4 regions of the Alistipes sp. 56_sp_Nov_56_25 genome follow, and region 4 is predicted to be linked to each of the others. Evidence: riboswitches for the same ligand, from Rfam matches in the RefSeq annotation. Region 4 holds a riboswitch; each other region holds the start of a gene.

Region 1 (7,314 bases), on a different contig from region 4:
CGAATCAGAAAGGGTCCGGATAAACGTCCCGATACGTGTCCGGTTCCCGATGCAAAAGAGACGAAAGACGACGATTTGAGTATTTCCCGGTTCCTCACCTTGCGAAACATGGGCGCCTGCTTCATCTATTTTCTTTGTGTCTTCGCGCTTCTCTATCCGGAAATGTCTCTCGAAAGCATGCTCAAAGCCAGCGCCCGAAGCACCGGCTATTGCATCCTTGTCCTGCTCGTGGCCGGAATCGTTTATTGTGTCTATCAAAGTCATGTAGGCAAGAAAAAGTCGATCCGGGAAAAGTAGTTGCAGCATCGGGAGGCCATCGCGCCTCCCGTTTTTTCGGATACGCCGGAATCCGCCGCGACGGCCGCGCGGAAATCGCCCGGAGAAAGAATTCTCCCGGCTTAATTTTTTATTCTTGATTTTTAGTTGTATTTTTGCGGCCGTTAAAAATCGTTCTAAAAAAATGTTGAGCAGAAGATTACTCCGTATAAAGGTCGTCAAGGCGCTGTTCGCCCATCTCAAATCGGGCGCGGATAACATGATGGCGTCGGAAAAAACGCTGATGGCGTCCGTCGACAAGGCCTATGACCTCTATTTCCAGATACTGATCCTCCCCGTGGAGATCGCGCGTTACGCCGAACAGCGTCAGGAGCTGGCCAAACAGAAGAAACTGCCGACATTCGAAGACCTCAACCCCAACACCAAGTTCGTGGACAACGCCGTGATCCGCACCATCGCCAACAGCGACGCGGTGAACGATCACGTGGCGGCCCGCAAACTGGGATGGGAACGCTATCCCGAACTGATCCGCACGCTCTACGCGCAGTTGACCGAGAGCGACTACTACAAGGACTACATGCAGCGCGAGGAGCGCTCGTTCGACGACGACAAAAAGCTGCTCGAGGACTTCTTCAAGGAGTTGCAGAGCTGCGAGGCGCTGGACGACGTGCTGGAGGAGATGTCGATCCTCTGGACCGACGACCTTCCCTACATCGTGATCATGGTCCTGCGCACGCTTTCGAACCTGCGCGTCTCGCACACCGAACTGAAGGTTCCCGCAAAGTTCAAAAGCAGCGAGGACCCCGAATTCGTCAAGACGCTGTTCGAAAAGTCGCTGGTCAACTACTCCGCCTTCCAGGACTACATCGAGAAGTTCACGGCCAACTGGGACGTGGAGCGCATCGTCTTCATGGACAACCTGATCATCGGCACGGCGATGGCTGAGCTGACTTCGTTCCCGTCGGTTCCCGTCAAGGTGACGCTCGACGAGTGGATCGAAATTTCGAAATACTACTCCACCCCGGGCAGCAGCACCTTCATCAACGGCGTGCTGGACAAGATCGTCGAGTCGCTGACCGCGGAAGGACGCATCAAAAAGGCCGGGCGCGGCCTGATCTGACCCCTGCCGGCCATGACCCGCATGCTCGCGATCCTCGCCCTGGCGGCACTCGCCGTTGGCTGCGGCACATCTCCCCGTGCGGTCGAACGCAAGGGCCGGATTATCTCGCTAACGGATTCGATTCTCACCACGGGAGGCACGGACACCGTGCGTTTCGGACGCCTCGGGTCCGGCGAAATCGCCGTGCTGCGCCTCTGGCTGGCCAACGACGCGAGCCGTCCCGTGGCCGTCGCCTCCTACCGGCGCAGCTGCGGATGCACGACGCTCGAATTTGACGCACAACCGATTGCACCGGGCGACGCACGGCAGGTGACGCTCACCTTCGATTCGCGCGGCGAACGGGGCTGGCAACTCAAGGCGCTGGACATCACGCTGGCGGGAGGGCAGCGGCCCCTGCGGCTGTTCGTGGAAGCGGACATAAAATAAATCCTTGTTTATTCGGCAATAATTTGTACCTTTGCTTCGTTCAATGGAATAAACACTTAAAACGAATACAATTATGATTAATTTTCTTCAGACGGTCCCCATAGAGCCTCAACCGGGATTCATGCAGCAGTACAGTTTCATTATTATGATCGGCCTCATGGTGCTGGTTCTCTGGTTGTTCATGTGGCGTCCCGAGGCCAAGCGCCGCAAACAGATGCAGGAGTTCCGCAACGGTCTGAAAAAAGGCGACAAAGTCATCACCGCCGGCGGCATCTACGGCGTCGTGAAGGAGATCAAGGAGACCACCCTGCTGATCGAGGTCGACGGCAATGTGACGCTGCGCATCGACAAAAACATGGTCGTAGCCGACAATTCGGACCTCCAGCGTCAGTAGAGATAACCCGCGCATAAAAAAGAGCTGCAAGGATTTGCAGCTCTTTTTTCACACACCTATCCGAACAGGTGCAAGGCCCCGACGTCGATGATCCGCTGGTTGGAACTCCCCCGGAAATCGAGCGACAGATCGCGCAGCGCCTCGACGTAGCGTCCGTCGACCAGCGTGTCGATCCACCGCAAGCACTCCCGGCGGGCCGGGTCGGCGAGACACTCTTCGAGCGTATAGCCCGTATAGCACCAGACGTTCTGCCCGGTGCGCTCCTTCACCAGCCGCAGAAAGGCCGCCATGGCTTCGGGCTGCAACAGCGGATCGCCGCCGCTGAGCGTCACCCCGTCGAGAATCGGATTCGCGGCGATTGCAGCGCAGATGGTTTCGGCACGCTCCACGGTCAGCGGCTCGCCCCGCCGGGGATCGTGGCTCTCGGGGTTGTGGCAGCCGGGACAACGGTGCGCGCACCCCGCGAAATAGATCGCATAGCGCAGCCCGTAACCGTCGGAGATGGTTTCGGGATAGATGCCGATGATTCTTAATAATTCCATTGCGTTTTCATAACATGAATACAACACCGTCGGTCTCGATTCACGGCGGAACGCCGTGTTTACAAATCTGATCCACCTCTAAACTTTAGGCGGGGACTTGCCGCACGCGACCGGAGACGGCGGCAAAAAGGGATTCTTCCGCCGGGTGAATTTTGATTTTAGGCGGGCGGACAGGGGGCCGCCAATTTCGATTATCGCAGAGCGGTTTTCGGGCTTCGTGAAGTGGGGCGAAGCAGGAGCATACGAACGTATGTAACTGTTTCGCCCCGCAAGGGAAGTGCAAAAGATGCCGGTGAGAATCGAAATTACCGGTGCTTTACCCGATCGCGCTCCTCGGCCTGCTTGGCCGAGTTCCACGATTCGAGGCTGCCTGTCAGGTAACCCGTGATGCGGCGCATGCGCAGGATGTCGTCCGAACCGCAGACGGGACATTTCGAGTAGATCACCCCGCGGTGGCCGCACTTGCGGCAGGTGTCGATCGGATGGTTGATCGAGCCGTAGCCGATCCCCTCGTCCTGCATCACCTTGACGATCTTGAGGATCGCCACGGGATTCTTCCGGGCCTCGCCGTCGAGTTCGACGTAGGTGATGTGCCCGCCGCGCGTGATGGCGTGGAACGGCGCTTCGAGGCGGATTTTCTCGACGATGGAAACCGGCTCGCGCACGTCGACGTGGAACGAGTTGACGTAGTAGTCGCGGTCGGTGACGCCCGGAATCTCCCCGTAACGCTTGCGGTCCATGCGCGTGAAGCGTCCGCTCAACCCCTCGGCCGGGGTCGCCAGCACCGAATAGTTCAGCCCGTATTTGGCCTTGTACTCCTCGACCACGCGGTTCATCACCGTCACGGCGTCGTAGAGCGTCTGCCACGCCTCCTTCGAGGTCGCATGGCCTTCGCCGTAAATCGCCACCATCGCGTTGTGTCCGCCGATGAAGCCGATGCCCAGCGTGCCGTGCTTGAGCACGTCGCCCACCTCGTCGTTGGGCTGCAACCGGCCGCCGCCCTTCCAGACATCGTTCGACATCATAAACGGGAACTGCCGCGCAAGGGCCGTGCGCTGAAAGCAGTAACGTTCGTAGAGCTGCTCGGCCATCATCGTGGCGGTCTTGCGCACCGATTCGAGGAAAATTTCGCGCGCCTCCTTGCGGATCGCGTGTTTGTTGCCGTCGGGAATCATGTCCCCGGCCTCGCGCATCGCCTCGATGGCCAGCCGCGGCAGGTTCATCGACGTGAAGGAGAGGTTGCCGCGCCCCCACGACGACTTTTCGCCGTGCAGATTCTCGAAGACGCGCGTACGGCACCCCATCGTCGCCACCTCGTAGCGGAAGCGGTCGGGGTCGTCGATGCGCCACTTCTCGTGGCGGTTGAACGGTGCGTCGAGAAACATGAAGTTGGGGAACAGCGCCACCGACGTGGTGCGGCACGCCTCGATCAGCAGGTCGAAGTTCGGAGTTTTGAACTTGATCTCCCCGGCCAGCGCCTTGTCGAAGTCCTTCACCGCTGCGGCATAGTCCTCTTCGGACCACGAAACACCCTCCTTGACCTTGAAAATCTGGATCGGGAAGACCGGCACTTCGCCGTGCCCCAGCCCCTCGATCGTGGCGGAAAGCAGTTCGCGGATGACCATGCGGCCCTCGGGCGAAAAGTCCGTGCCGTAGTTCACCGAGCTGAACACCACCTGGTTGCCGCCGCGCGAGTGCATCGTATTGAGGTTGTGGATGAATCCCTCCATCGCCTGATGGGTCTCGCGGCGCGTCGTGTCGTATGCCTGCCGCCAGATGCGTCGGATGTCCTCGTCGGCGACCTCCACGCCCGACTGGCGCAGGGCGGCGAACAGACGCCCCACCGCCGTCTCGCAGGGTTCGATCGTCGGCACGTGTTCGGCGACCAGGGCCTTCAGCTCGGCGCGCTCCAGCGTCACGCCGCCCCGCACGCCGCACAGGAACAGCGTCATGTCGGTTAGGTGACGGCGGAAGGTTTTCAGCACGCCCGGGGCCATGAAATGGTCGAACGCCGGGATCGACTGCCCGCCGTGCTGCTCGTTCTGGTTGGTCTGGAAGACGATCGTGGCCAGCGTGGCGTAGCTCTGGATCGACTGCGGCGTGCGCACCGAGCCGTTCTTCGTCGAGAATCCCCGTTCGTAGATGTCACCCAGATCGTACTGAATGCACGTCGTGGTCTTCGTGGGATAGTAGTCCAGGTCGTGAATGTGAATGTCCCCGTCGCGGTGGGCGCGGCCGTGGCGCACGCCCACCAGATATTTCAGGGCGTAGTCCTTGGTGATCTCCGAGGCGAAGGTCATCATCTGCCCCGCGGGCGTGTGCGACGACATGTTGGCGTTCGAAAGGTTGATGTCGTTCTTCTCGACGGTCACGATGCCGTCCATGACGCTCTTGATCGACGAGCGGCGGTCGCGTTCGACGTTGCGCCACTCGCGGTAGATGATATAACGTTTGGCGATCGAGGGGTTGCGTTTCATCAGCCGCTCCTCGACCATGTCCTGAATCTCCTCGACCGAAATCTCGGCCTTCGTAATTGCCGCCGCCACGTCGGATGCGATCTGCTCGACGGCCTGCCCCTCGTCCGTTATGCCGCCCGCGCGAAAGGCCTTCGTGATGGCGCGGACGATTTTATCCAGAGAAAAAGGCTCGGTTTTACCATCACGTTTGATGATGGAAATCTGCGTGTAATCCATTGTAATATGAGTATATACGTTTCACAACAGGCCCCGTTTCCCCGCAGGGCCGACATTGCATGCGCAAAGGCAGGTCTTCTGACTCGCACCGACCCGCAGGCGGCCTTCCCGTCCCCCGCGGGACAGTGGCTCGACGATTCGCCTGCGGCATTGAAGTGCATACAGCAGCGGGAACTGTCCGGGATTCGCACCCGATTCCCTCTTATCCTCCGCCCCGGCGGGACGAAGGATACCTTTGCGGGTCACAAAAGTCTCCATTATTCCCCGACTTTCAAAATTCCGGAGCAGGAAGTTTTCAACATTTTGTGAAAGGCTCCGAATTTCGTATCTTCGCCCCCGCAAACCGGAAAATCGTAACTCCATGACACAGAAAATAACACACGTCTGCCAGGGAACCTGCTCCCGGCAAATCGACGTCGAACTCGAAAACGGCGTCGTCCGAAGCGTCTCCTTCACGGGCGGCTGCCACGGCAACCAGCAGGGAATCGCGGCGCTCGTGCGCGGGATGACGGCCGCGGAAGCCGTCGCCCGGCTCGAAGGCATCGACTGCCGGGGCCGCGGCACGTCGTGTCCCGATCAGCTGGCAAAAGCGCTGAAAAAGGCGTTATAAAACGCCCCGGCCCGGCCGGGTACGGATTTTGCACTCCGAAAAGCGTTCCAAAATGCAAGACTATGTATTTTCTATGGTATCTGCTGATCGGACTGGCCGCCGGATGGATCGCCAACCTGATCGTCAAGGGAGGAGGTTCGGGACTCTTCGTCAACCTGATCGTCGGGCTTATCGGCGGCGTATTGGGCGGCTGGCTCTTTTCGCTCTTCGGATGGGTTCCCGTCGGCACGCTGGGCAGTCTGGCGACGGCCGTCATCGGCTCGGTCATCCTGCTGTGGATCGCCGCGCTCATCTCACACCGCAAGATCCGCTAAACAAACGTATGCACGAAAAAGGCGGTCGCATGACCGCCTTTTCGTGTTGAGCTGCCGGGATTCGAACCCAGAACGACAGAACCAAAATCTGCTGTGTTACCATTACACCACAGCTCAAACATTCGCTCGAAAGCGACTGCAAAGATAAACAAAAAATCGCAAAAACCAACCCCCGGATGCAAAATTGGCAGGGACAAAACCGGACCTCTGCCGGATTTTTCGTATCTTTGCTTCAGTTACCCTGTAAATAAACGCAAACGATATGATTCCGACAATGATTCTGCTCTTCGTGGTGGGCTATCTGTTCATCGCGCTGGAGCACAAAACCAGGATCGACAAATCGGCCGTCGCCCTGCTGATGGCCGGAGCGATCTGGACCGTGTTCAGCCTCCTGGGCAACGACCCGCACATTCAGCACGAGCTGGTGGACCAGCTGGGCGACACGTGCGAAATCCTGGTCTTCCTGATCGGGGCCATGACCATCGTGGACCTGATCGACAGCTACGGCGGCTTCAACGTCATCACCGACCACATCACCACGCGCAACAAGCGCAAACTAATGTGGCTGCTGGCGATCATCACCTTCTTCATGTCGGCCGCACTGGACAACATGACCACCACGATCATCATGGTCATGCTGCTGCGGCGGTTGATCGCCAACAAGAAGGAACGGTGGATTTTCGCCAGCGTGATCGTCATCGCCGCGAACAGCGGCGGCGCCTGGTCGCCCATCGGCGACGTGACGACCATCATGCTGTGGATGCGCGGCAACGTCACGGCCGCCAACCTGATCGCCAACCTCTTCCTGCCGTGCCTCGTGTCGGTCGTGATCCCTGCGGCCATCGCCAGCCGCTACGTCGCCGACCGCCCCGCCGCCGCGGTCAGCGCCAAGGCCCTCGCATCGGGATGCCCCGAATGCATCGGTCCGCGCCTGCGGCT
Region 2 (7,314 bases), on a different contig from region 4:
ACGTGCCCGAATACGAGAACGGCGCGGAGGTCATTGCGAACCAGATCCGGAAATATTACGACACGGACGACATCGAAGACGCTCATTTCCATACGAGCAAAAGTCTCTATCTGTTCGATTCGCGCAAGCTCAAGGAGTGGAAAATCGCTGAATACGCCCTGCCCAAGGGCAGCGTCATCGAGGATACGATGGCGGCCAAGCTGTCGAAATACTCCCACTACATCGAACTGTTGGTGGCGGGCATCCTGCTGCTGGTGCTGCTGCTCTTCGTGACGTGGCTGCTGTTGCGCATGCGGCGGCTCAAGCTCACGCTTGAGGAGCGCGAGGGCCAGCTGGTCGTCGCCCGGGAGAAGGCCGAGGAGTCGGACATGCTCAAGTCGGCGTTCCTGGCCAACATGAGCCACGAAATCCGCACGCCGCTCAACGCCATCGTGGGCTTCTCTTCGCTGATGCAGAGCGAGGAGCTTTCGCAGGAGGAGCGCGCCGAGTACTGCGCCATCGTGGTCAGCAACTCCGAGATGCTGCTCACGCTGCTGAACGACATCCTCGACATTTCGTCGCTCGAGTGCGGCAAGATCAGGTTCAACTACGCTTCGGAGGATATCGTGCAGATTTGTCAGCACGTGATGATGACCACGGCCCATACGCGGCAGAGAGGGGTTGAGGGGCGTTTCGCGTGTCCCGTCGGATCGTTCATGCTCACCACCGACGCCCACCGTCTTTCGCAAATCCTGATCAACCTGCTGACCAACGCCGGCAAGTTCACCTCCGAGGGCAGCATCACGCTGGGGGTGGAGATCGACGAGGAGCGGGGCGAGGTGCTTTTCTCGGTGGCCGACACCGGACCGGGCATTCCGCCCGACAAGCAGGATCTGGTTTTCAACCGCTTCGAGAAGCTCGACGGCAACAAGAAGAAGGGCACGGGGCTGGGCCTTGCCATCTGCCGCCAGATCGCCATGATCGTCGGGGGCCGCATCTGGGTCGATTCCGCTTACACGGGCGGCGCGCGTTTCGTCTTCGCGCATCCCATCGGTATCGACCCCGGTGGAGAGAACCGCGAGGGGGGGGGATTTCTACCCTCTGAACAGCGTAAGTCCCTCTTTGTGAACGATGCCGGTCAACTGGTCCCCGAAGGGAAATAAGACGCGGAGAAAGGCTCCTTCGCGCCGGGTCACCTCTTTTTCGTCCCCCATTTGGGCTTTATGCCGATGAAGAATTCGGCGTTCATGCGCGGCATGGGCCGGGAGAGCACCGAGAGGTACTCCTCGTTGAAAAGGTTGTTGACCGTGCCTTTGAGCGTCAGGTCCGCCCACCGGAGCGAGAGACCCTTTTCGAGCGAGAGGTTGCTCATCAGATAGGGCGTAAGGCGTCCGGTGAGCGTGATGTCGTTGCTCGACATGGTGTAGCGTTCGCTGTAATAGCAGAACTGATAGAGCAGGCCCCAGCTGCGCCAGGAGAGCCTTCCGGTCGCCGTGGCCGAATATTCCGGTTCGTAGGGCAGCTGTTTGCCGACCGACCGGTCGGCCGGGGACATCGGCTCCCCCTCGTTGATCGACGGCGCCCATGAGAAGGTGCCGTTCAGGTTGATTTTCAGTTCTCTGGTGAGCGCTGCGGCCAGGTCGGCCCGGATCTCCACGCCGTAGGCGTGGACCTTTTTGATGTTCACCGGCGAGAAAAATCCCTTTGCCGTCGGCAGCCACAGAATCCAGTCGTCGATGTGCTGGTCGTACCACGACGCCGACCCCGACAGCGTGTACGCGCCCTCCTTTCCCACGGCGAACGACAGTCCGGCTTCGTAAGCGACGCCCTGTTCGCTGTTCAGGCCGGGGTTGCCGCCCGGCAGGAAGTAGAGGTCGTTGAGCGTCGGGAAGCGGTAGTTGCGCGAGACGGAGGCCTTCGCCACGACGTTGCCGCGCCTGGAAAGCAGGCAGTCGGCGAAGAAGGCAGGGATGACCGGCGACCAGGAGGTTCCGTACATGGCTTCGCGCACGACGACCGACAAGCCCAGCCGCTCCGTGGGGCGCCACTTGGCCGACAGGGAGCCGTCGAGTTCGATGCGTCCCTTGTCATAGCCGACGACGGCCTTGTCGCCCTGCTGGCGGATGATGTTCTTGTCGGCGCTTTCGACGAAGTGCTGGTGTGCCGACAGTCCGGCCGTGAAGAACCATTTGCCGCCGACGGAATACTCCCCGTCGGCCTGCCCGTAGAGGGTGTTGATCCTGCTCCGCGAACGGGTCATGGCCTCCAGGATGCCGTTGCCCTTGTCGCGCCGGTAGTCGTAGGCCGTCCACGAATGCACGTATCCGGCTTTCGCCGCCGCCTTCCAGTTCCGGCGGTAGTGGTCCCACGAGAGGACGCTGCGCAGGGTGTGTTCGCGCTGGCGGTTTTCGAACTGCGTGTCGTCGGCGTAGTCGGTCGTCAGCAGGGGCAGTTCCCGGTTGGAATTGATGTACCAGGCGTTCAGCCCGAAGCGGTCGCCTTTCCCGGTGTTGTAGTAGACCTCCTGCAACACGTGCACGTCGTCGAACGCGCCGCTCTTGTTGCGTTCGGTGGGATAGTACGACCCGACGATGTTCATCTCGTCGTCGTAGATGTTCTCCTTCTTGTCGCGGTTGCGGTACTTGTAGTCGTTGGCCGAGGACTGGTAGACGGTGCGGGTCGATACCTGCCAGCGCTCGTCGCCCCATGTCAGGCGCAGGAATTCGTCGAAAGTACGGAACATGCCGATGCCCTGGATATATTGCAGCCCGAATCCGTCGGCCGCCGCCGGCGCAGTCGAGAGCTTCACCAGTCCGCCCAGTCCGCCGCCCGTCTCGCTGACCGACGAGGTTCCGTGGAGCAGCGAGGCGTCGTCGATGAAATAGGAGGGGATCATCGAAAAGTCGGTCATGCCCAGCATCGGGTTGTTGATGCGCATGCCGTTCCACGTCACCTGCGTATGCGACGGACCCGTGCCGCGGAACGATACCGTGGAGAGGGTCGCGCGGCCGTACTGCTTGACGAAAACCGGTGTGTTGAACGTCAGCGCGTCGGCCATCGAGAGGGCGATGTTCTCCTTGAGGATCGCCGAGTCGAGTTTCGTCTCCTCGACGCCGATGCTTTTCATCGGACGCCGGCCCCAGACCGGAACCTCCCGGATGGCGATGGCGCCTTTTCCGCGCCACTCCCCCGCGCCGGCGTTCTGCGGGGTTTCCGGCGCGTCGGACGCCGCCGGCTCGCCCTGCGCCCGCAGCAGCGCCGGAAACAGCAGCATCCAAAGAAACAAGGCGGTTGTTTTCATGCTCTCCGGTTATTTCCAGCAAAACGCTCCGGGCGCGACGCCCACGTGAAATTCGTCGACAGGCTCGCCCTTGGCCGTATAGCGGTAGACGACTCCCTGCTGCTGGTAGTCGATGGCGTCGGCAACGTACACGTCGCCGTTGGTCGGATCGACCGTCAGTCCGTAATATTTGGTCTCCCTGTATTCGAGGAACGGGCGCACCGGAAGCTGCTCCCCGGCGACGGGCATGCGCCAGACGTCCCGGTCGATCCAGTAGAGCGTGTCGCGCGTGCCGTTGAGCTGCATCTCCGACGGGGAGTCCCCCTTCCGGAACCGGAACTGCTTCTCCACGGAGAACGTTTCGGCGTCGATGCGGTACAGCGACGGGGCTTCATATCCGTAGGGGCTGCCCTCGTAGCCGCCGTCGGTGACGGTCCACAGCTTGTTGTTCCGGTCCATCGCCAGCGACGCGGGCTGGATGCCGACGGTCAGCTGACCGACGACCCGGTCGGTCTCGGTGTCGATTTTGAGGATACGGTTCTGGTAGGACCAGCAGTTCACGAAGACGTATTTGCCGTACTGCACCATCTGCTCCGTGGAGCCGGATTCCGCCGTCATGTCCGGGCACTCGATATATCCCGTGATTTCGTAGCGTTTGGGGTTGACGATGAAGATGCGGTTGTCCCAGATCTGCGTGACGTAGGCCTTTTCGTCCGAAACGAAATGGATGTACCGCGGCGAGGTGAGGTTGGTGATGCGTCCCACCTCGCGGAAGGTGTCGGGGTCGACGGCGAAAACGACATGCGAATTGTTCACCGCGATCCATCCCACGCCGTTGTGCAGGGTCATCGACTGCGCCACGTCGCCCAGCTTGAAGGCGTTGGCCCGGTGGAAAACTTCGTTTTCGACGGTTTTCGTTTCCGGGTCGTAATACGACAGCGTGGCGTTTCCGTACTGGAACATGCCCTCGTTGACGATGAACAGCCCCCGTTCCGTCGCCGAGAAATCCTCCGTGCGGCCGTAGTCCCACTTCATGCAGCCGCCGAGGGCGGAGAGGCATAAAGCCGCGGGCAGAATCTGTCGTAAGAATCGTTTCATGCGTTGCGGTCGGGAATGGGGTTATCGGTTGAGGTTCTCGTCGATGACCATTCCGGCGACTTCGGTCGAGAGTTCGCCCAGTCCTCCGGCGCTGCCGTTGATGGCGCTCTGCACCTTGATGAAATCAATGTAGCGCAATCCGGCGGGCTGTCCGTCGGGCGTCATGGCGTTGCTGATCTTGAACCAGGTCTTGCCGGTTTTGGACGAAGATTCCAGATTGTCGCTGCCCGCGTTGTCGACGTACCCCCATTCGAACGAGTTGTTCGACCAGTCTCCGCCTGGGGTCTGCGTGGTGTTCTGCCGCAGGCCCGTGCCGTAATAGGTATGGGACTCCTCTTCGAGCCACAGGGGATAGTAGTAGTCCTGCGCATGGAACTGTCCCAGATAGGCTACCTGCCCGCTCCGGCCCAGATTGTCGGTCCATTTCACCCCCTGGCGAGGCCCGGCGGGTCTGTAATAGGTCACCGCATACTCCTGGACGGTCCATTCGCCGCCCGTTTCGCTGCCCCGGAGTTCGTACCATTCGTCGTCGGGCTTGCCGTTGCCGTTGACATCCTGCATCACCCACACGACGCCCGGTTCGTTGCTCCCTTCGAACTGGTTGCCGGGGATCGAAAAGTCGTATCCGCCCTTGTTCTCCACGCTGTGGTCGAAGGCGAGGATCACGTAGCCGCCGAAGTTGCCGAGCGAGACGAACTCACCCTTTTTCAGCCGGTTCTCGGCGTAGAGACGGGCCTCCTCGAAGCTCTTCTGACCGGTGTATCCGGCCATGCCCGTTTCGTTGACGAACTGTCCGGGCGCGGGCAGGAATTCGAGCACCCGGTTCGACGCGGGCTGTCCCGTCGTCGTGATGACGCGCTCCGATTCGCGTTCGTAGCAGGTCACCCGGAGCGTTTTTTCGGTGATTCGCTTCGACGATGCGCGCGTGATGTGGCGCGAGAGGGGTGCGGCCGGGCTTTCGTCCGTGTCCGTCACCCGGAAGGTGACTTCGTATTCGCCCTCTTTCTCCGGCGTGAAGGCGAACATGCGTTGGGTTGCGTCCTCCTGCAAGGCGCCGTTCACGTACCATGCATATTCCGGCCCGACGGCGTCGCTCACCTGCGGCCGCAGGAACAGCGTCCGTCCGAGCGATACGCTCCGCACCAGCGGGTCGGCCAGGTAGGAGGAGGGGATGAACGCGATGCGGACCGGAATGACGTCCACGACGTGCACGGCAACCGTTTTCTCGGCCGTGCCGTCCTCGTTGGTCACCGTCAGCCGCAGGGAGCAGTCTCCCGGTTGGGTGCGCATGAAGATGTAGTCCTTTTCGGTGGAGACCGGTACGGACGAGTCGTCCAGATACCATTCGTAACGGGCGTTTTCGCCGTTCTGCACCTCCGGTGCGAACGTGTATTCCCGTCCCGTGAGCACGTATAGCCCCGTCGGCGGCACGATGAGCGAGATGACGGGGGGAGCGAGCCGGTTCACGTCGATGCGCGCCTCCTTCTCGTCGTATCCCGCCCGGTTTTCGACCCGCAGGATCACATAGACGCGGCCTTCCTCGTTGAACACGTATTCGAACACGCGCGCCGTGGAAACGACCTCGTCGTCGATCGTCCAGCTGTAAGCGGCCTCTCCCTCGTTTTCCACGGTCGGCGTGATCGTCACCGCGCGGCCGATCTTGGCCGCGTAGACGCCTGTCTCGCTGTCGAGGGTGATTCGGGGTTTGCTGTCCGGCAGCGTAATCTCTCCGTCCTTGTTGCAGGCTGCGGCCGCCAGCGCTACCGAGAGCAGCGCCGGTATCGCCGTCCGTCCGGCATGACTGAAAAAACAGCTCATATCCTCTTCGTTTAAATCGTTCAACCAATCTTTGCGGATGTTCCGGAGATCCGCATTCGTGCCGTGCGCACGGCATGCGTCCGGCCGGAATTTCGCAGTAGCCTGATTTTACATTCGGGGATATGCCGGAAACCGTTTTTCCTGCCGATCACGATCCATTTCCCCCTGGATTGTAAAACCATTGCAGCGGCAGGTCTTCTGACTCGTTCCGGTCCCGACGCCTTCCCGGTCGCGTGAAAACCAGTGGCAAGAGATTGTCGGGGTCTGATGTGCCGCTTCGGCGGCAGGAACTTACAGCAGAGGGAACTGTTGCCGATTTTCACGGCATTCCCTTTTAATCGCCCGGGGCCGGGGGCCTCGTTCGGCGAACCGTTGCGCAGCAAAGGTATGGAAAAAAGATGAAAAAGAAGACGCGCCGGTCGAATTTTATGCCGGCGGCCTGCCGAAGGTCCCGCCGCCCGGGGTTCATTTCCGGTCGTTTCCGGGGACGGAACAGCTGCGCCGGCCGGGAGGCGGACGCCTGCGCGCAGTTGCTCTCTCCTGACGCCTGAAAACGAAAAAGTCTTACATGTCGTTGACACATAAGACTTTTTGCAGTGGACGACGTAATCCGTTCCTTCTCTCTCACGCCTCCTGGAGCTGAATCCGAGATTTGAACTCGGGACCCCTTCATTACGAGTGAAGTGCTCTACCGCTGAGCTAATTCAGCCTTTCGGGAACACCGAGGTTCCCTTTGGGACTGCAAATATCTGAAAAATATTTTTTTCTCGCAACAATTTTGCGAAAATTCTCGCTTTTCTTGCTATATTCGCGCTAAAACTGACCCGAAACTGTTTTACGATGATTACTTTTCTGGTGTGCCTGGCGTTGCTGGTGACCGCATATTTCACGTATGGACGCTATCTGGAACGGCTCGTCGGCATCGACCCGGCGGCCCGGACGCCTTGCAGCCGCCTTTACGACGGCGTGGATTACGTGCCCCTGCCGAGGTGGCGCATTTTCCTGATCCAACTGCTCAACATTGCGGGGCTCGGCCCGATTTTCGGCGCCGTGCTCGGTGCGGCCTACGGGCCGGTGGCGTTTCTGTGGATCACCTTCGGCGGCATCTTCATGGGTGCGGCGCATGACTTCATCGCCGG
Region 3 (7,314 bases), on a different contig from region 4:
AGCCTTGCCGTTTACGATCAGCTGGCTCTTCTCCACGTTGAAATCCACCGTACCGTCGAAACGGCCGTGCATCGTGTCGTACTTCAGCATGTAAGCCATGTAGTCCACGGGAACCAGGTCGTTGATGCCCACCACTTCGATGTTGTCGTTCGTGCAAGCGGCACGGAACACCAGACGGCCGATACGACCGAAGCCGTTGATACCGATTTTAATAGTTGCCATAATAATTTGAATTATTTGTTAATAAAAAATTGCGTTATTTTTTTAACAGCACAAAAGTACATACTTTATATAATTTACGCAAATAAAAAATTAAATTTTTTTACGAACCGCGGACGCATCCGTTTCCCGGCACGCACCCGTCCGCCGGAAACCTCCGCCGTCTTCAGGCGCACAACACCGCGGAAGCCTACTGCGCAGCCAGTTTGGCCCGTTTGGCCATGGCCGAGGCGAAGACGAAATCGTTCAGCTCGCGGTTGTCCGCATGCAGGATGTCGTCCTTCGTCCCCTCCCACCACTTACGGCCGTCGTGGATGTATACAATTTTCTCGCCGATCTCCATCACGGAGTTCATGTCGTGGGTGTTGATGATCGTCGTGATGCCGTACTCCTGGGTGATCTCGTGGATCAGGTTGTCGATGACGATCGAGGTCTGCGGGTCGAGTCCCGAGTTGGGTTCGTCGCAAAACAGGTAGCGGGGATTCATCACGATAGCCCGGGCGATGGCCACGCGCTTGATCATGCCGCCCGACAGTTCGGCCGGATAGAGTTCGTTGGCCCCGTCGAGCCGCACGCGCTGGAGGCAGAAATTCACGCGCTCCATCTTCTCCCGCTCGCTCTGCGAGGTGAAGAGGTCGAGCGGCAGCTTGACGTTCTCCACAACGGTCGAGGAGTCCAGCAGCGCCCCGCCCTGAAAGATCATGCCGATGTCCTTGCGGATACTTTTGCGTTCCCGGAAACCGAGTTTCGAAAAGTTCACCTCGTCGTACCACACGTCGCCCGAATCGGGTTCGTGCAGGCCCACCAGCGTCTTGAGCAGCACGGTCTTTCCCGAACCGCTGCGGCCGATGATGAGGTTCGTTTTTCCGGTCTCGAATTCGACCGAGATGTCGTCGAGCACCACCCGGCCGTCGAACGACTTGACGATATGTTCGGCGCGTATCATATAAGCAGGACTTGTGTCAGGATCAGGTCGAAAAGCAGAATCACCACGCAGCTGGCCACCACGGCGCGCGTCGAAGCCGTGCCGACCTCCAGCGAGTTGCCCCGGGCGTTGTAGCCGTAGAAGGCCGAAATCGAGGTGATGATGTAGGCGAAGAAGACGGTCTTGATCAGCGTGTAGGTGATCGAATAGGGCTTGAAATCCATCAGCAGGCCGTCGACATAGTCGGCGGGGATCATAATGCCCGTCGCGGCGGCGATGAGGTATCCGCCCAGAATGCCGATCAGGATCGAGAGGATCGTCAGAAAGGGGAAGAAGACCATCGCGGCGACGATCTTCGGGAGGATGAGGTACGAGGCGGAGTTGACGCCCATGATTTCGAGCGCGTCGATCTGTTCGGTGATGCGCATGGTTCCGATCTCCGAGGCGATCGACGACCCGACCTTTCCGGCGAGAATCAGCGCCACGACCGCCGACGAAAACTCCAGGATCATCGTCTCGCGCGTGGCGTAACCCACCAGCGAGCGGGGAATGAACGGCGAATCGAGGTTGATGCACATCTGCAACGTGATGACCGCGCCGATGAAGACCGAGATGATGGCCGTCAGGCCGATCGAGTTGACACCGAGCGACTCCATTTCGAAAATGATCCGCCGGCGGTAGATGGCGGCCTTCTCCGGACGGGAAAAGACCTTTCCCATCAGCATGAAATAGCGCCCTATGAGTTCGAAAATCTTCAACATGCTACTGCTTTTCCTCTTCGAAATCGACGTAGTCGCCCACATCCTTCGACACGCGCTTCTCGGGCGTTCCCGGGGTTTTGTGCACCTTCACCTCGCCTTCGCGCTCCTTGCGCGGCTGCTCTGCAAAGGGCGAGCCGAAACCGCCGAATCCCTTCGGTCCGGACTGCTGTCCGAAGCCTTCGCCGAACTGCTGCTCCATCTGCTTGCGGACCTTGTAGATCCGCCAGCGGAAAGCCAACATCAGCACGACGACCAAAATAACAAGTCCCATAAGAAAATACAAGATAAACAGCGCTATGCCCTTGAGCAGCGCGGGGGCGCCGAGCGCCAGTATGACGATAAGGAGCGTCGTCAGCGGATTGCGCTGCACGAAGCCCGCCAGGGAGTCGATGATTGCCAGTATGAAATTCATTCCGATTTCGGTTTACATCTCCACAAAGGTATGGAAAATTATGCGTATTTCAATTAAATGTCGTAAATTTGGCGTTTGGAAACGAAAAACAAATCACAATCCCATATGTTAACTCCCCTCACCGCCATCTCGCCCGTCGACGGGCGTTACCGTAATAAAACGGAGAAATTAGCCGATTATTTTTCGGAGCAGGCCCTCATCCGCTACCGCATCCGCGTCGAAGTGGAATACTTCATCGCCTTGTGCGAACTGCCGCTGCCGCAGCTGACCGGCATCGACCGCTCGAAATTCGCCGCCCTGCGCGCGCTCTACCTCGATTTCTCGGACGCCGACGCCCGGCGCGTGAAGGAGATCGAGTCGGTGACCAACCACGACGTAAAGGCCATCGAGTACATCATCAAGGAGAAAATGGACACCCTCGGGCTGGAGGCCTATAAGGAGTTCGTGCATTTCGGCCTCACGTCGCAGGACATCAACAACACGGCCATTCCGCTCTCGCTCCGGGAGGCGATGACAGGCGTCTACTACCCCGTCGTCGAGGAGGTCCGCGACGCTTTGGCGTCGTTCGCCGAGCAGTGGCGCGAGGTTCCGATGCTGGCGCGCACGCACGGGCAGCCCGCCTCGCCGACCTCGCTGGGCAAAGAGTTTTCGGTATTCGTCGAGCGGCTCGAAAAGCAGTTGTTCATGCTCCACGACATCGCCGTTCCGGCCAAGTTCGGCGGCGCCACGGGCAACTTCAACGCCCACCGCGCAGCCTACCCCGAAATCGACTGGGTGGCTTTTGCCAACCGATTCGTGAACGAGACGCTGGGGCTGTGCCGTTCGCAGTACACCACGCAGATCGAGCACTACGACAACCTGGCGGCGATCTTCGACAACATGAAGCGCATCGACACCATTCTCATCGACCTCTCGCGCGACATGTGGACCTATATTTCGATGGAGTACTTCAAACAGCAGATCAAGGCCGGTGAGGTCGGATCGAGCGCCATGCCCCACAAGGTCAACCCCATCGACTTCGAAAACGCCGAGGGCAACTTCGGCATTGCCAACGCCGTTTTCGAGCACCTTTCGTCGAAGCTGCCCGTATCGCGTCTTCAGCGCGACCTGACCGACTCGACCGTGCTGCGCAACATCGGCGTGCCGATGGCCCACGCGGTGATCGCCCTGCAATCGCTGCTCAAGGGGCTGAACAAGGTGATCCTCAACCCCGAGGCGCTGGCGCGCGACCTGGAGAACAACTGGGCCGTGGTGGCCGAGGGCATCCAGACCATCCTGCGCCGCGAGGGTTTCCCGAAGCCCTACGAGGCGTTGAAGGCCCTGACGCGGACCAACGCCCACATCACCCGCGAGTCGATCGCGGCATTCATCGAAACGCTCGACGTCGCCGAATCAGTCAAGGAGGAGCTGCGCGCCCTCTCGCCCTCGACCTACACGGGCGTGTTCCGGTAGGCCGGAACCGACATCGAAAACAAAGGCAGGACCCGAAAGCGTCCTGCCTTTATTCGTCCCGACGGACCGTCACTCCTTGCAGCAACGCACCGTATAGCCGTAAGACCGGTTCATGTCCAGTTCATTATTGATCGAACCGCTGCTCGACAGTTTGCTGCGGAAGAAGAGGTAATAGGATTTGACCGAAGAGGTTTCCGCCGACCAGTAAGCGCCCAAACCGCCGGTCGAGCTGCGCAGCCCCACGATGGCGCCCGAACTGTAATTGCGATAGCCCTGCGCCGGATACCAGGCCGTCTGTTCCCCGTGGGTATAGGTCATACCGTAGTTCGTTCCGTCCCATACCGAAACGCCGTCGATGTACTGACGTCCCGAAATCAGATCCTCCCATGCACCGGTTCCAGGAACCCTGTACCCCGGCGGGCAGGGGTCGTTGAGCGTTTTGGCCTCACCCCACAATGTCGCGTTCGGCGACGCAAGCCAGTTATAGCCGGTTCCGACCTTATCGTTGTAGAACGTCATAGGATTGGCGGCAGCCCCGTCGGTCGTCGTCGCACTCTTGCTGAAAGCCCAGTCCAGCGCCGGATAAGCGGGATTCACCACCGTGCCGTTCTTTGCTTCGAGGAACGCATTGGCCGAAGTTTCCGTTTTCTCGCCCCCGTAGAACGGGTCCTTGCGCCCCCACTGGTAATACATGCCGTAAGCGTCCGTACCGCCTGCGGTCGTACCTGCGGCGCCCAGGTTGCGGTCCATGAAGACCGTCCCGTTCCCGTAGGTCATCGTCTGCGGAGCGTCGGTCACCCAGACATGCCAGCTCCAGACGACCTTTCCGTCCTGCATCAGGGCGACCAGCGCGTTGCCCCTGCCTTCGCCGACCGTGAGGAAAATATCGCCGGAGGTCGTGTCGAGGGCGACTCCCGAAACGAGTCCTTCGGAGTCGGTCCACAGCCAGTCGGCCGTCATGCCGTCCGCCATCTCGATCGCCGGCTCGAATCCGACCCCTTCGCCGGCTCCGTTTCCGCGTACCCGGGCATTGAAAACATACGTTCCGGGCGCCGAAACCACATAGCAGTTGGCCGTCCCCGCAACGCTCAAGTCGTTGACCTGCGCCGCCGAAAGAGTCCCGCCGTCCGTCAGCGCGATTTCCACCCGGCCGTTTCCGGCCTTTACCGACCGGAACAACTCCACCTGCTCGTCGCCCGTGGCTTCGACCGGATTTCCGGAGCCGTCCCCGATCTGCCACGGCGTCACGGCGGCGTCCGTCGTCACGGTCCAGAAACCTTTATCATCGCGCCCCACGACGGGGACAGGCCCCGAAACAGGCATTTTCGCTCCGGCGGCATCTTTCAGCCAGGGAATATCCTTTTCCGCGGCGAGTGTCCAGTAATACGCATCCCCGTCGACCGCAATGCCGATCAGCGGCGCTTCCGCCGCCGCATTGCAGGCTACCGTCACTTCGGTCCCGTCGCAGAACGTAAGGCGCACGCCGTCCTCCGTCTCGGCCAGCGACCGCACTTCCGACTGCGACACGGCTCCGGCCAGCGTCTTCAGCGAGACCAGGCCCGCATTCAGGTCTTCGATCTTTTGCAACAGTTCGGCCGAGGGGGGGGGAACGGGTTTGTCTCCATCCGGGTCCGAAGCCCCGGATTCGCTCTTGCAGCCGCCGAGAAGCAGCGCCCAGGAGCAGATCACAAATAATTTTTTCATCATACCTTGTTTTTTAGTTAATGGTTCCATCTGTTCCGTCCGTAAGGGACAGACTTCACGGAGAATACCGCGCAGGCAAAAACAGGCATGACGACCCGGCAAAGCATGGCGACGACTTCCTCATCCAACCGTAAAAAAGTCTGTCCGAAGAGGTTCGCAGCAACAGGAAAAAGAGGGCCGAAGCAAATAAGGACGCACGGAAAAACCGCCGGCGACGACTTCAGGCGCTCCCTTTCTCCGCAGGAGCAAACACCCTATCGCGCAAGGCAGGTCTTCTGACTTGTCCCCCGAGGCGGCGCCTTCCCGGTCCCGGAGGACCAGTGGCTCAAGAATGCCGCAACGAAAAAGCCCTTGCGGGCGGGACTCACAGCAGCGGGAACTGTTGCCGATTCACACGGCATTCCCTTTTAATTCCCCTCCACGGGGAAACCATTGCACGGCAAAGGTACACTTTTATCGGCAGGAAGCAAGCGATCCGGCGGAATATTTCCGCGAAACGCGCCCCGCCGCTCTGCGCAGCGGACCGTTCCGACCACGATGCGTCCCTTTTCCGGCAGACGGCGGCGCGACTTTGGCACGCGCCTTGTACTTATTTCAGTCAGCTGCGGCACAGCAACCGCAGTGAGGTTTCTTCATTTATTTAAGTTTGGGTTAGTAGTTTTAGGAGGGCAACCTCCTGGGGGCAGCAGGCAATCGTGAGATTCCCTGCTGTTTTTTTATCCCCGGAGGGCATCACTAACCGAACAGGTCGTTGAGCACGGCGGCCAGACGATACGACGCCAGGATCAGCTGGCATTCGGGCAGCAGGTAGGTGTCCGTCACGAACTGCTTGCCGTAGGTCCCGTCGGCCCGCTGCCAGTCGTAGATCACCCGGCAGGCGACGGCCGTTTCGTGCAGCCATTCACGGGGCGTAGCATCGGCTCCCGCAACGGCGAAGACCTCCCACACGCGAACCGTGTTTCGGGAAGATCGGCCGCAAGGCATCGCTGTCCCCGCCACTCACCCGCCGCAAAATGTCTTTTTCTCCTTCCACGTTACAACGCCGTGAATTTTCCTTTAAAGACACTATCATCAGGCATATGCCACAAATAAAACAATAAAAAGAAATAAAACCAAAATTATTCCGGTGAAAATTCCACAACAAGACCCGATAATCGGCCAAACGGTCCCCGGCGGACGGCGATTGCAGGTTCGGCACGCGCTTTGTACTTATTCCGGTCAGCTGCGGCACAGCAACCGCAGTGAGGTTTCTTCATTTATTTAAGTTTGGGTTAGTAGTTTTAGGAGGGCGACCTCCGGGGACAGCAGGCAATCGCGAGATTCCCTGCTGTTTTTGCATCCGCATGCCGGGCGCGCCGTTTCTGCGTGCGCAGGGTACGAAAAAGCCGCCCGGTGTTCCGATCGGTTCTTTGCAACGCTCCGGCCGCCGATTTCACGGGGCGGCAATGCGCTCCGGCACGAAAACTGTGCGGCGGACGACGAGGGAAAACAGCAAAATCCAACCTACCCACCATGGCAAAACGTAAAAATATCACCACGACGCAGCTGGCGCTGATGACCGCTGCAGCCGTCATCAGCCTGCGCGGGCTCCCGATGATGGCCCAGGAGGAACTGACGATGTTCTTCTACATTTTCTTCGCGACGTTCCTCTTCCTGATTCCTGCGGCCCTCGTGGGCGCCGAACTGGGCAGCGCCTTCGCCGACCGCGGCGGCGGCGTCTACACCTGGGTCAAGGAGGCTTTCAACCGCCACCTGGGTTTCTCGGCGATCTTCCTGCAATGGATTCAGAACGTCGTCTGGTATCCCACCGTACTGGGATTCGCCGCCGCGTCGATCGCCTA
Region 4 (7,314 bases):
CCTGCGTCTGCTCAACGGCCACTTCATCTACAAGAACGACGAAACGTCGATGGCCAACTACTGCGCCTCGATCACGATGTACCCGTGGCTGCTGGGCGGCACGCTGTCGGTGGGCGGCAACTCGACGCGCCCGACCAACCTCAAGTCGTTCTGCGGCGGGTTCGTCAACATGGTCTTCATCGTCTCGTCGATGCTCTCGGGAGCCTGCGCGACGCCCGAATTCCTGATGTACATGAATTATTTCATCGAACAGGAGTACGGCGAGGATTACTACACGCGCGCCGACGAAGTGGTCGACCTCTCGAAGAAACGGCGCACGATCGACAAGATGATCACCGACTGCTTCGAGCAGATCGTCTACTCGATCAACCAGCCCACCGGGGCGCGGAATTTCCAGGCCGTGTTCTGGAACGTCGCCTACTACGACCGCTACTATTTCGAGTCGCTTTTCGGGGAATTCGTCTTCCCGGACGGCTCGAAACCCCACTGGGAGTCGCTGTCGTGGTTGCAGAAACGGTTTATGACGTGGTTCAACCGCGAACGCACGAAAACCGTGCTGACCTTCCCCGTCGAGACGATGGCGCTGCTGACCCGCGACGGCGACGTGATGGACCGCGAGTGGGGCGACTTCACGGCCGAAATGTACGCCGCGGGGCACTCGTTCTTCACCTACATCAGCGACAACGCCGACTCGCTGTCGTCGTGCTGCCGCCTGCGGAACGAGATCCGGGACAACGGGTTCAGCTACACGCTGGGCGCCGGAGGCGTCTCGACGGGTTCGAAGAGCGTGCTGACGATCAACCTGAACCGCTGCATCCAGTACGCCGTGAAGAACGGCATGCACTACCTCGCCCATCTGGAGGAGATAGTGGACCTGGTGCACAAGGTGCAGATAGCCTACAACGAGAACCTCAAGGAACTGAAGGCCAAGGGCATGCTGCCGCTCTTCGACGCGGGGTACATCAACCTCGCACGGCAGTATCTCACCGTCGGCGTCAACGGGCTGGTCGAGGCTGCGGAATTCCTGGGCATCCGCATCGACGACAACGACGACTACGCCGCTTTCGTGCAGGGGGTATTGGGGCTGATCGAGCGTTACAACCGGAAATACCGCTCGAAGGAGGTGATGTTCAACTGTGAGATGATCCCGGCGGAAAACGTCGGCGTGAAGCACGCCAAGTGGGACCGCGAGGACGGATATGCCGTGCCGCGCGACTGCTACAACTCCTATTTCTACGTCGTGGAGGACGAGTCGCTGAACGTCATCGACAAGTTCCGCCTCCACGGACGCCGCTACATCGAGCATCTCACGGGCGGCTCGGCCCTGCACATGAACCTCGAGGAGCACCTCTCGAAGGAGCAGTACCGCCACCTGCTGCGCGTGGCGGCCGCCGAAGGATGCAACTACTTCACGTTCAACATCCCCAACACGATGTGCAACAAGTGCGGGCACATCGACAAACGCTACCTGAAGGAGTGCCCCGCATGCCACTCGGACGACGTGGACTACCTGACGCGCGTGATCGGCTACATGAAGCGCGTTTCGAACTTCTCGGCGGCTCGCCAGCAGGAGGCCGCGCGGCGCTATTACGCCAAGGCGGAGTAGGATGGTGCGGTATCACAATTTCGACGTGGTGTTCGCCGAGATTCCCGGCGAAACGACCCTGGCGCTCAACATCACGGGCTGTCCCAACCGCTGCCCGGGATGCCACAGCCCGCACTTGCAGGCGGACGAAGGGCGCGTGCTCGACGAGGCGGAACTGCTGGGGCTGCTGGCCCGTTACGGACGTTCGGTGACCTGCGTCGCATTCATGGGCGGCGACGCCGGGCCGCACAAGATCGCCCGGCTGGCAGGGACCGTACGGAAAACCTGCCCGGAGCTGCGCACGGCATGGTATTCGGGCCGGGAGGAGCTGCCGGAGGGTTTCGAGGCCGCGGCATTCGACTACGTCAAACTGGGCGGATGGGTCGAGGCGCTGGGTCCGCTGACGGCGCCGACGACCAACCAGCGGCTCTACCGGGTCGGACCGGACGGGACGATGGAGGACATCACGAAGCTGTTCCGGCGCAAGCCGTGACGCGACGCCGTTTTGCCGGTGGGAGCCGGAAATTCAGAGATTAGTTTAGCGTTGTCTGCCATGCAACGACTTACGGCCGGCTCCCACGGCAAATGGTGCGAAAACCGCCCGGAACGGCGGTTTTTTTCATAACTTTGCCGCATGGATCATTCGTTTCGATACACCGCCCGGGATTTCACGGCGGAACTGCCCGCCGCAGCATACGTCGCCCGCTTCCGCGACGCCGAACGGGTGGGCGGCTATTGCCGGGAGTGCGGCAACTACGGCCGCAGCTGGGGATGCCCGCCGTTCGGGTTCGATATGGAGGAGTACGTCACGCGTTACGGCACGGCGCTGCTCGTCGCGACCAGAATCACGCCCGAGGAGCCGGGACTCCCGGTCTCCGAAGCGGGACGCCTGATCCTGCCCGAACGGCAGCGGCTCGAACGTCGGCTGCTGGAGATGGAACGGCAATACGGCGGACGCTCGTTCGCCTACGTCGGAACGTGCATTCACTGTCCCGAGGGGAGTTGCACGCGCCCCGAAGGCAGGCCCTGCCGCCATCCGGAACTGGTGCGGCCGTCGCTCGAAGCCTGCGGATTCGACGTGGCACGCACGGCCTCCGAACTGTTCGGAATCGAGATGAAGTGGGGCAGCGGAGGCCGCATGCCCGAGTACCTGACGCTCGTATGCGGATTTTTCCACGACGCGGAATCGGTCGTATGGAACGGATAAGGGCGGTTTTCAACCGGAGCGGCGGCAAGGATTCGGCGCACGCGCCGCTGCGGCCGTCCGGTCGGGCGCATACGAGATCGTCGCGCTGCTGACGACCGTCGGCACCGGCAAGGAGCCTGACGCGCGGTCAGACGTTGAGCTGGTTGCCCTCGGCAAACAGGGAGTCGAGGATCAGGCGCAGTTCGGAGAGAAGCTCCTCCTCGTCCAACCCGCCGTTCAGGGAGAAGAATTTTCCCGGAGGCGTGCAGTACTGCACCGTCGAGGCGGCCTCGCAGGACTCGATGCCGCAGATGATGACCGCATCGACATCGTCCTCGTGGCGCAGCATGGCGTTGTAGAACGCCAGCAGGTAGCGCGGAGTGCTTATCGGCGGAACGAGCACCATCGTTCCCGAGGCGTCGAACTTGTCGGGTGAGTTGATCTCCTTCAGGCCGTACTGGCCTGCGATCCGGCCGGCGGTCTTCGCCGGAACTCCATACAGCACGATGTTCATAAGCGTTCGTCTTTGGAAAAAGGCGCGGCCGGCTTGCTGATCGCGTCCGACCCGTTATGGCGGCAACGTGTCCGTTTCCTTGCCGCTCCTTTTCCGGTTTAACCGAATATCAGTATCAAAAGCTGTGCCGCCAGCACCCGCAGAAACATCGACAGCGGGTAGACCGTCGCGTAACCGACCGACGGAGCGTCGGACGAGGTCTGTTCGGCCGAATAGGCCAGCGCAGGCGGGTTGGTCGAGGCCCCCGAAAGAACGCCGATCAGCGTATAATAGTTGAGTTTGTAGTAGAAGCGTCCGAAAATGCCCGCCAGCAGGAGCGGCACGACGGTGATCACGGCCCCGTAGGCGATCCAGACATATCCGCCCGCCGCGAGCGTCGGCACGAACTCCTCGCCCGCGCCCAGTCCCACGCCCGCCAGGAAGAGCGAGATGCCCACCTCGCGCAGCATAAGGTTGGCCGACATCGTCGTATAGGTGACCAGTTTGTAGTGCGGCCCGTAGCGGCCGATCAGGATGGCCACGATCAGCGGACCTCCGGCAAGACCCAGTTTCACGGGCTGCGGGATGCCCGGAATCCAGAACGAAATGCTGCCCAGCAGAACGCCCAGCGCGATGCCGGTGAAAATGGGGATCAGGTTGGGGTGGTTGAGCCGCTTGAGCGAGTTGCCGAAAAGCCGCTCGGCATGGGCCACCGACAATTCGGGCCCCACGACCGTCACCCGGTCGCCGATCTGCAATTGCAGGTTTCCGGAGGCCACCAGGTCGATGCCCGAACGGTTGATGCGCGTGATCGTGACGCCGCACGTGGAACGGACCCGCAGTTCGGAGAGGGTCTTGCCGTTCAGCTCGGGCTTGGTGATCAGGATGCGCCGCGAAATCATCGCCTTGTCATGGACCATCGGCTCGGCGTCGACCTCCCGCCCGAGCAGGGCCACCAGCGCCTCGACATCCCGGGGCGCGGCGATCAGCAGGATGCGGTCGCCGCAATGAAGCGCCGTCGAAGCGTCAGCCAGTTCGGGGCTTCCGCCGCCGCGGCTGATGCGCGAAATGACGAAATCCCGCAGCGCAAGGTCCCGGATCTCGGCGACGGTCTTGCCGTTGACGGCGGCATTGACGATCTCGACGGAAAGACGCCGGGTCGTCAGGTCTTTCTGCGCGTCCGAATCCTGCCCGGCGGCGGCCTCTTCGCGTTTCACGTCGATGCGCAGCAGGTAGCGAAGCCCGATCAGCGTGAGGATGGCTCCCACGACGCCCAGCGGGTAGGCCACGGCGTAACCCGTGGCGATGTCCGGGGCATCGGCTCCGGCGTGCATGTCGCTGAAAGCCTGCTGTGCGGCGCCCAGTCCGGGCGTGTTGGTCACGGCGCCCGACATCACGCCGACCATCGTCGTCATGGACAAGCCCGTGATGTAATAGAGCGCCACCGTCGTGGCGACACCCAGCGCCACCACCAGCACCGCCAGTTTGTTGAGCGTGACGCCGCCCTTGCGGAACGAAGAGAAAAATCCGGGCCCGACCTGCAGGCCGATCGAATAGACGAAAAGAATCAGTCCGAACTCCTTGAGAAAGTGCATCAGGTGTTCGTCGACGTTCATGCCGAAATAGCTGAAGCCGATGCCGACGAACAGAATGCCCGTCACGCCCAGCGACACGCCGGCGACCTTGAGTTTGCCCAGCATGACACCCAACGCCACGACCAGCGCCAGAATCAGCACCGAGTGGGCCACACCTCCGCCCCAAAGCGACTCGGAGCCAAATAACAATCGTTCGATTAATTCCATATCCAATCCTCATCCGGTCGGCTTCCGTCCGGGAAAAATCCCGCCTGCCGAAAGGCGCAGCACCCGGCGGCAAAGTCCGACATAAAACAATAAGCATTACATAACCCGATGTCAAATACCCATCCCCCGGGGCTTCCTGACGTCGAATCGGCCTGGCAGGTCTTCTGACTTGCTCCTGTTCCGAAGCCTTCCCGGTCCTTGCGGGCCAGTGGCGAGATGTTCGGAGCCTTCACGGAGTTTCACAGCAGCGGGACTGTCCGGGATTTGCACCCGATTCCCTTTTCACTCTTCTTCCACGCCCGGGAAGGAGAGTACCAAACCTGCGGCAAAGATAACGCTTCTTTCCGAGAAACCGCCCGAAATCGCGGATTATTTTCACCAACCGCAGCCAGAAAGCGCCGGAAAGGATCCCATTCCGGCTTGCGCTTCCACCCGCAAAAACATCCCCAATATTACTTTAATGTACCAAATCCGAATTCAGTCGTTTCTACACATCTATTTTCCCTTTTGCTCTTGCCGCATTTTTGTTAACTTTGCAGCAATTATCTTCAGCCATTAATTTATGGGAAACGCATTGCATCCAAATGAACGAACTTTGATTTACATGCTGCGAAAAATATCGGTCGCATTGGGCAAAACCATCGTCTCGCTCATACTGATCGCCTTGCTGGCAATCTTTGTGACAAGCGTAAGCCCCGTATATGATTTCAGTGAGGCTAAACCCTTCAGCGGCCCCGACATTTTTAACCCATACTGGGGGGGGGAATCCGACATATGCTGGAAACGAGCCAATTTTCATACGCATACGCGCGTAAAGGGCATCCTGAACGAGTGCGAATATTGGCCGGCCGAAACCGATGAAGCCTACCGGAAATTCGGATATGACATCGTAACATTCTCGAATCACAATGAATTGACCCTACATCCGTACGATTCCCTGTTGCAGGTCAATGTCTACGAACACGGTATCAACCTATTCAAATACCATAAGCTGGTATTCGGTTGCGACGAAGTCAACCGCTTCGATCATTTGATCCCGCTTTTCGCTTCCCAAAAACAATTCCAGTTAGACCTGCTCGGAAAGGAGTCCGATTTCATCCAGATGAATCACCCCTTGAGAACGACGGGCACGTCGAAAAGCCACATGCAAAAACTCGGCGGTTACAGGATCATGGAACTCGACAGCGGAAAGAGCACCGAAAACGAGTACTGGGACTGGGCCCTCAGCGCCGGGCATTACAGTTTCGGGCTGGCCAACGACGACCTACATTACCCCGACAAATCCAGCCGCATTGCCGTGAGGTGCAATTTCCTGCATTGTCCGTCGGCGAGGTATGAAGACATAAAGGAAACGCTTCTCGGAGGGTGCTATTATGCGATGCGCATTCCCGACTACGGACATGGGGACTGGGAGGTGAAATACGCCAGAAACAGGAATCTGCCGTCGGTCGAGAAGATCGGACTCGACGGCGAAACGATCTACATCGCCTTGTCGCGCCAGGCGGACAGTATCAAGGTGACAGGGCAGGATCACACCACTCTGTCGCTGGCCCGGAACTCGTCCGCGGCCAGCTATACCATGAGGGACAATGACCCCTACGCACGTATTACGGCCTACTTTCCCGACGGAGAGGTGATCTACACCAATCCGTTCGCACGATACGACGCTTCCGTGGCACAAACTCCCTATATGGCTCCGGCGCATACGGTAAACATCCCGTTGACGATTCTTTTCAACTTTACGCTTCTTGTCCTGTGCGCGGGAGTGATCCTTACATTTTATAAAACAGTTATCAAATGGTAAAATTTCTGAACGAAAAGACCGACCTCACCCGCATATCTTCGGTACTCAGCCTGTTTACGCTCGTGGCGTTCCACTGGCCGTTCTTCCGGCTGGTGCTCGGCAACATCGAAGGGGGCTTCAACGGCGTATTGATCACCGGAGGGCTGGGCGTGCTGATGTTCGCGCTCAATTTTCTCGTCTATTACCTCGTGCTCTTTCTCGGACGCTTCGTCGGAAAGTGCATCCTTGCCTTCACATTCATAGGCAATGCCATAAGCCTCTATTTCATAAACACATACCAGGTGCTCATCACGGACAAGATGATGGGGAACGTATTCAACACCCGGTATTCGGAGGCTTCCGGATTCTTTTCATGGTCTGCCGTATGGTATCTCCTCTTCCTGGGGGTGGTTCCATGCATCTACATTTTTGCAAGGCGGTTCGACTACGGAAGCTGGAAGCGTT

What was found. Region 4 has a riboswitch for cobalamin ahead of BHV64_RS09815 (putative transporter). Riboswitches for the same ligand answer to the same signal wherever they lie in the genome.
Region 1: another riboswitch for cobalamin. It lies ahead of BHV64_RS02435 (anaerobic ribonucleoside triphosphate reductase); the one in region 4 lies ahead of BHV64_RS09815 (putative transporter).
Region 2: another riboswitch for cobalamin. It lies ahead of BHV64_RS06895 (PKD-like domain-containing protein); the one in region 4 lies ahead of BHV64_RS09815 (putative transporter).
Region 3: another riboswitch for cobalamin. It lies ahead of BHV64_RS07830 (PL29 family lyase N-terminal domain-containing protein); the one in region 4 lies ahead of BHV64_RS09815 (putative transporter).

The regions. Positions count from the first base shown of each region.
Region 1 is NZ_MNQF01000003.1:150,018-157,331, reverse strand. Features, by position in the region: gene BHV64_RS02460 (hypothetical protein) at 1-306, opposite strand, end outside; gene BHV64_RS02455 (transcription antitermination protein NusB) at 461-1,396, shown strand; gene BHV64_RS02450 (DUF1573 domain-containing protein) at 1,409-1,822, shown strand; gene yajC (preprotein translocase subunit YajC) at 1,896-2,216, shown strand; gene nrdG (anaerobic ribonucleoside-triphosphate reductase activating protein) at 2,273-2,758, opposite strand; gene BHV64_RS02435 (anaerobic ribonucleoside triphosphate reductase) at 3,064-5,451, opposite strand; cobalamin riboswitch at 5,503-5,703, opposite strand; gene BHV64_RS02430 (TIGR03905 family TSCPD domain-containing protein) at 5,813-6,061, shown strand; gene BHV64_RS02425 (GlsB/YeaQ/YmgE family stress response membrane protein) at 6,124-6,375, shown strand; tRNA gene BHV64_RS02420 (tRNA-Gln) at 6,422-6,492, opposite strand; gene nhaD (sodium:proton antiporter NhaD) at 6,638-7,314, shown strand, end outside.
Region 2 is NZ_MNQF01000021.1:1,464-8,777, forward strand. Features, by position in the region: gene BHV64_RS06880 (sensor histidine kinase) at 1-1,142, shown strand, start outside; gene BHV64_RS06885 (TonB-dependent receptor) at 1,172-3,280, opposite strand; gene BHV64_RS06890 (glutaminyl-peptide cyclotransferase) at 3,290-4,357, opposite strand; gene BHV64_RS06895 (PKD-like domain-containing protein) at 4,379-6,175, opposite strand; cobalamin riboswitch at 6,347-6,564, opposite strand; tRNA gene BHV64_RS06900 (tRNA-Thr) at 6,810-6,884, opposite strand; gene BHV64_RS06905 (carbon starvation CstA family protein) at 7,016-7,314, shown strand, end outside.
Region 3 is NZ_MNQF01000027.1:13,590-20,903, reverse strand. Features, by position in the region: gene gap (type I glyceraldehyde-3-phosphate dehydrogenase) at 1-222, opposite strand, end outside; gene BHV64_RS07850 (ABC transporter ATP-binding protein) at 410-1,165, opposite strand; gene BHV64_RS07845 (MlaE family ABC transporter permease) at 1,162-1,905, opposite strand; gene BHV64_RS07840 (DUF4834 family protein) at 1,907-2,317, opposite strand; gene purB (adenylosuccinate lyase) at 2,423-3,769, shown strand; gene BHV64_RS07830 (PL29 family lyase N-terminal domain-containing protein) at 3,839-5,473, opposite strand; cobalamin riboswitch at 5,722-5,923, opposite strand; gene BHV64_RS07825 (hypothetical protein) at 6,209-6,421, opposite strand; partial or broken gene BHV64_RS07820 (amino acid permease) at 6,986-7,314, shown strand, end outside.
Region 4 is NZ_MNQF01000061.1:136,531-143,844, forward strand. Features, by position in the region: gene nrdD (anaerobic ribonucleoside-triphosphate reductase) at 1-1,606, shown strand, start outside; gene BHV64_RS09800 (4Fe-4S cluster-binding domain-containing protein) at 1,608-2,078, shown strand; gene BHV64_RS09805 (DUF2284 domain-containing protein) at 2,220-2,792, shown strand; gene BHV64_RS09810 (hypothetical protein) at 2,920-3,285, opposite strand; gene BHV64_RS09815 (putative transporter) at 3,384-5,066, opposite strand; cobalamin riboswitch at 5,204-5,400, opposite strand; gene BHV64_RS09820 (hypothetical protein) at 5,980-6,870, shown strand; gene eptA (phosphoethanolamine--lipid A transferase EptA) at 6,864-7,314, shown strand, end outside.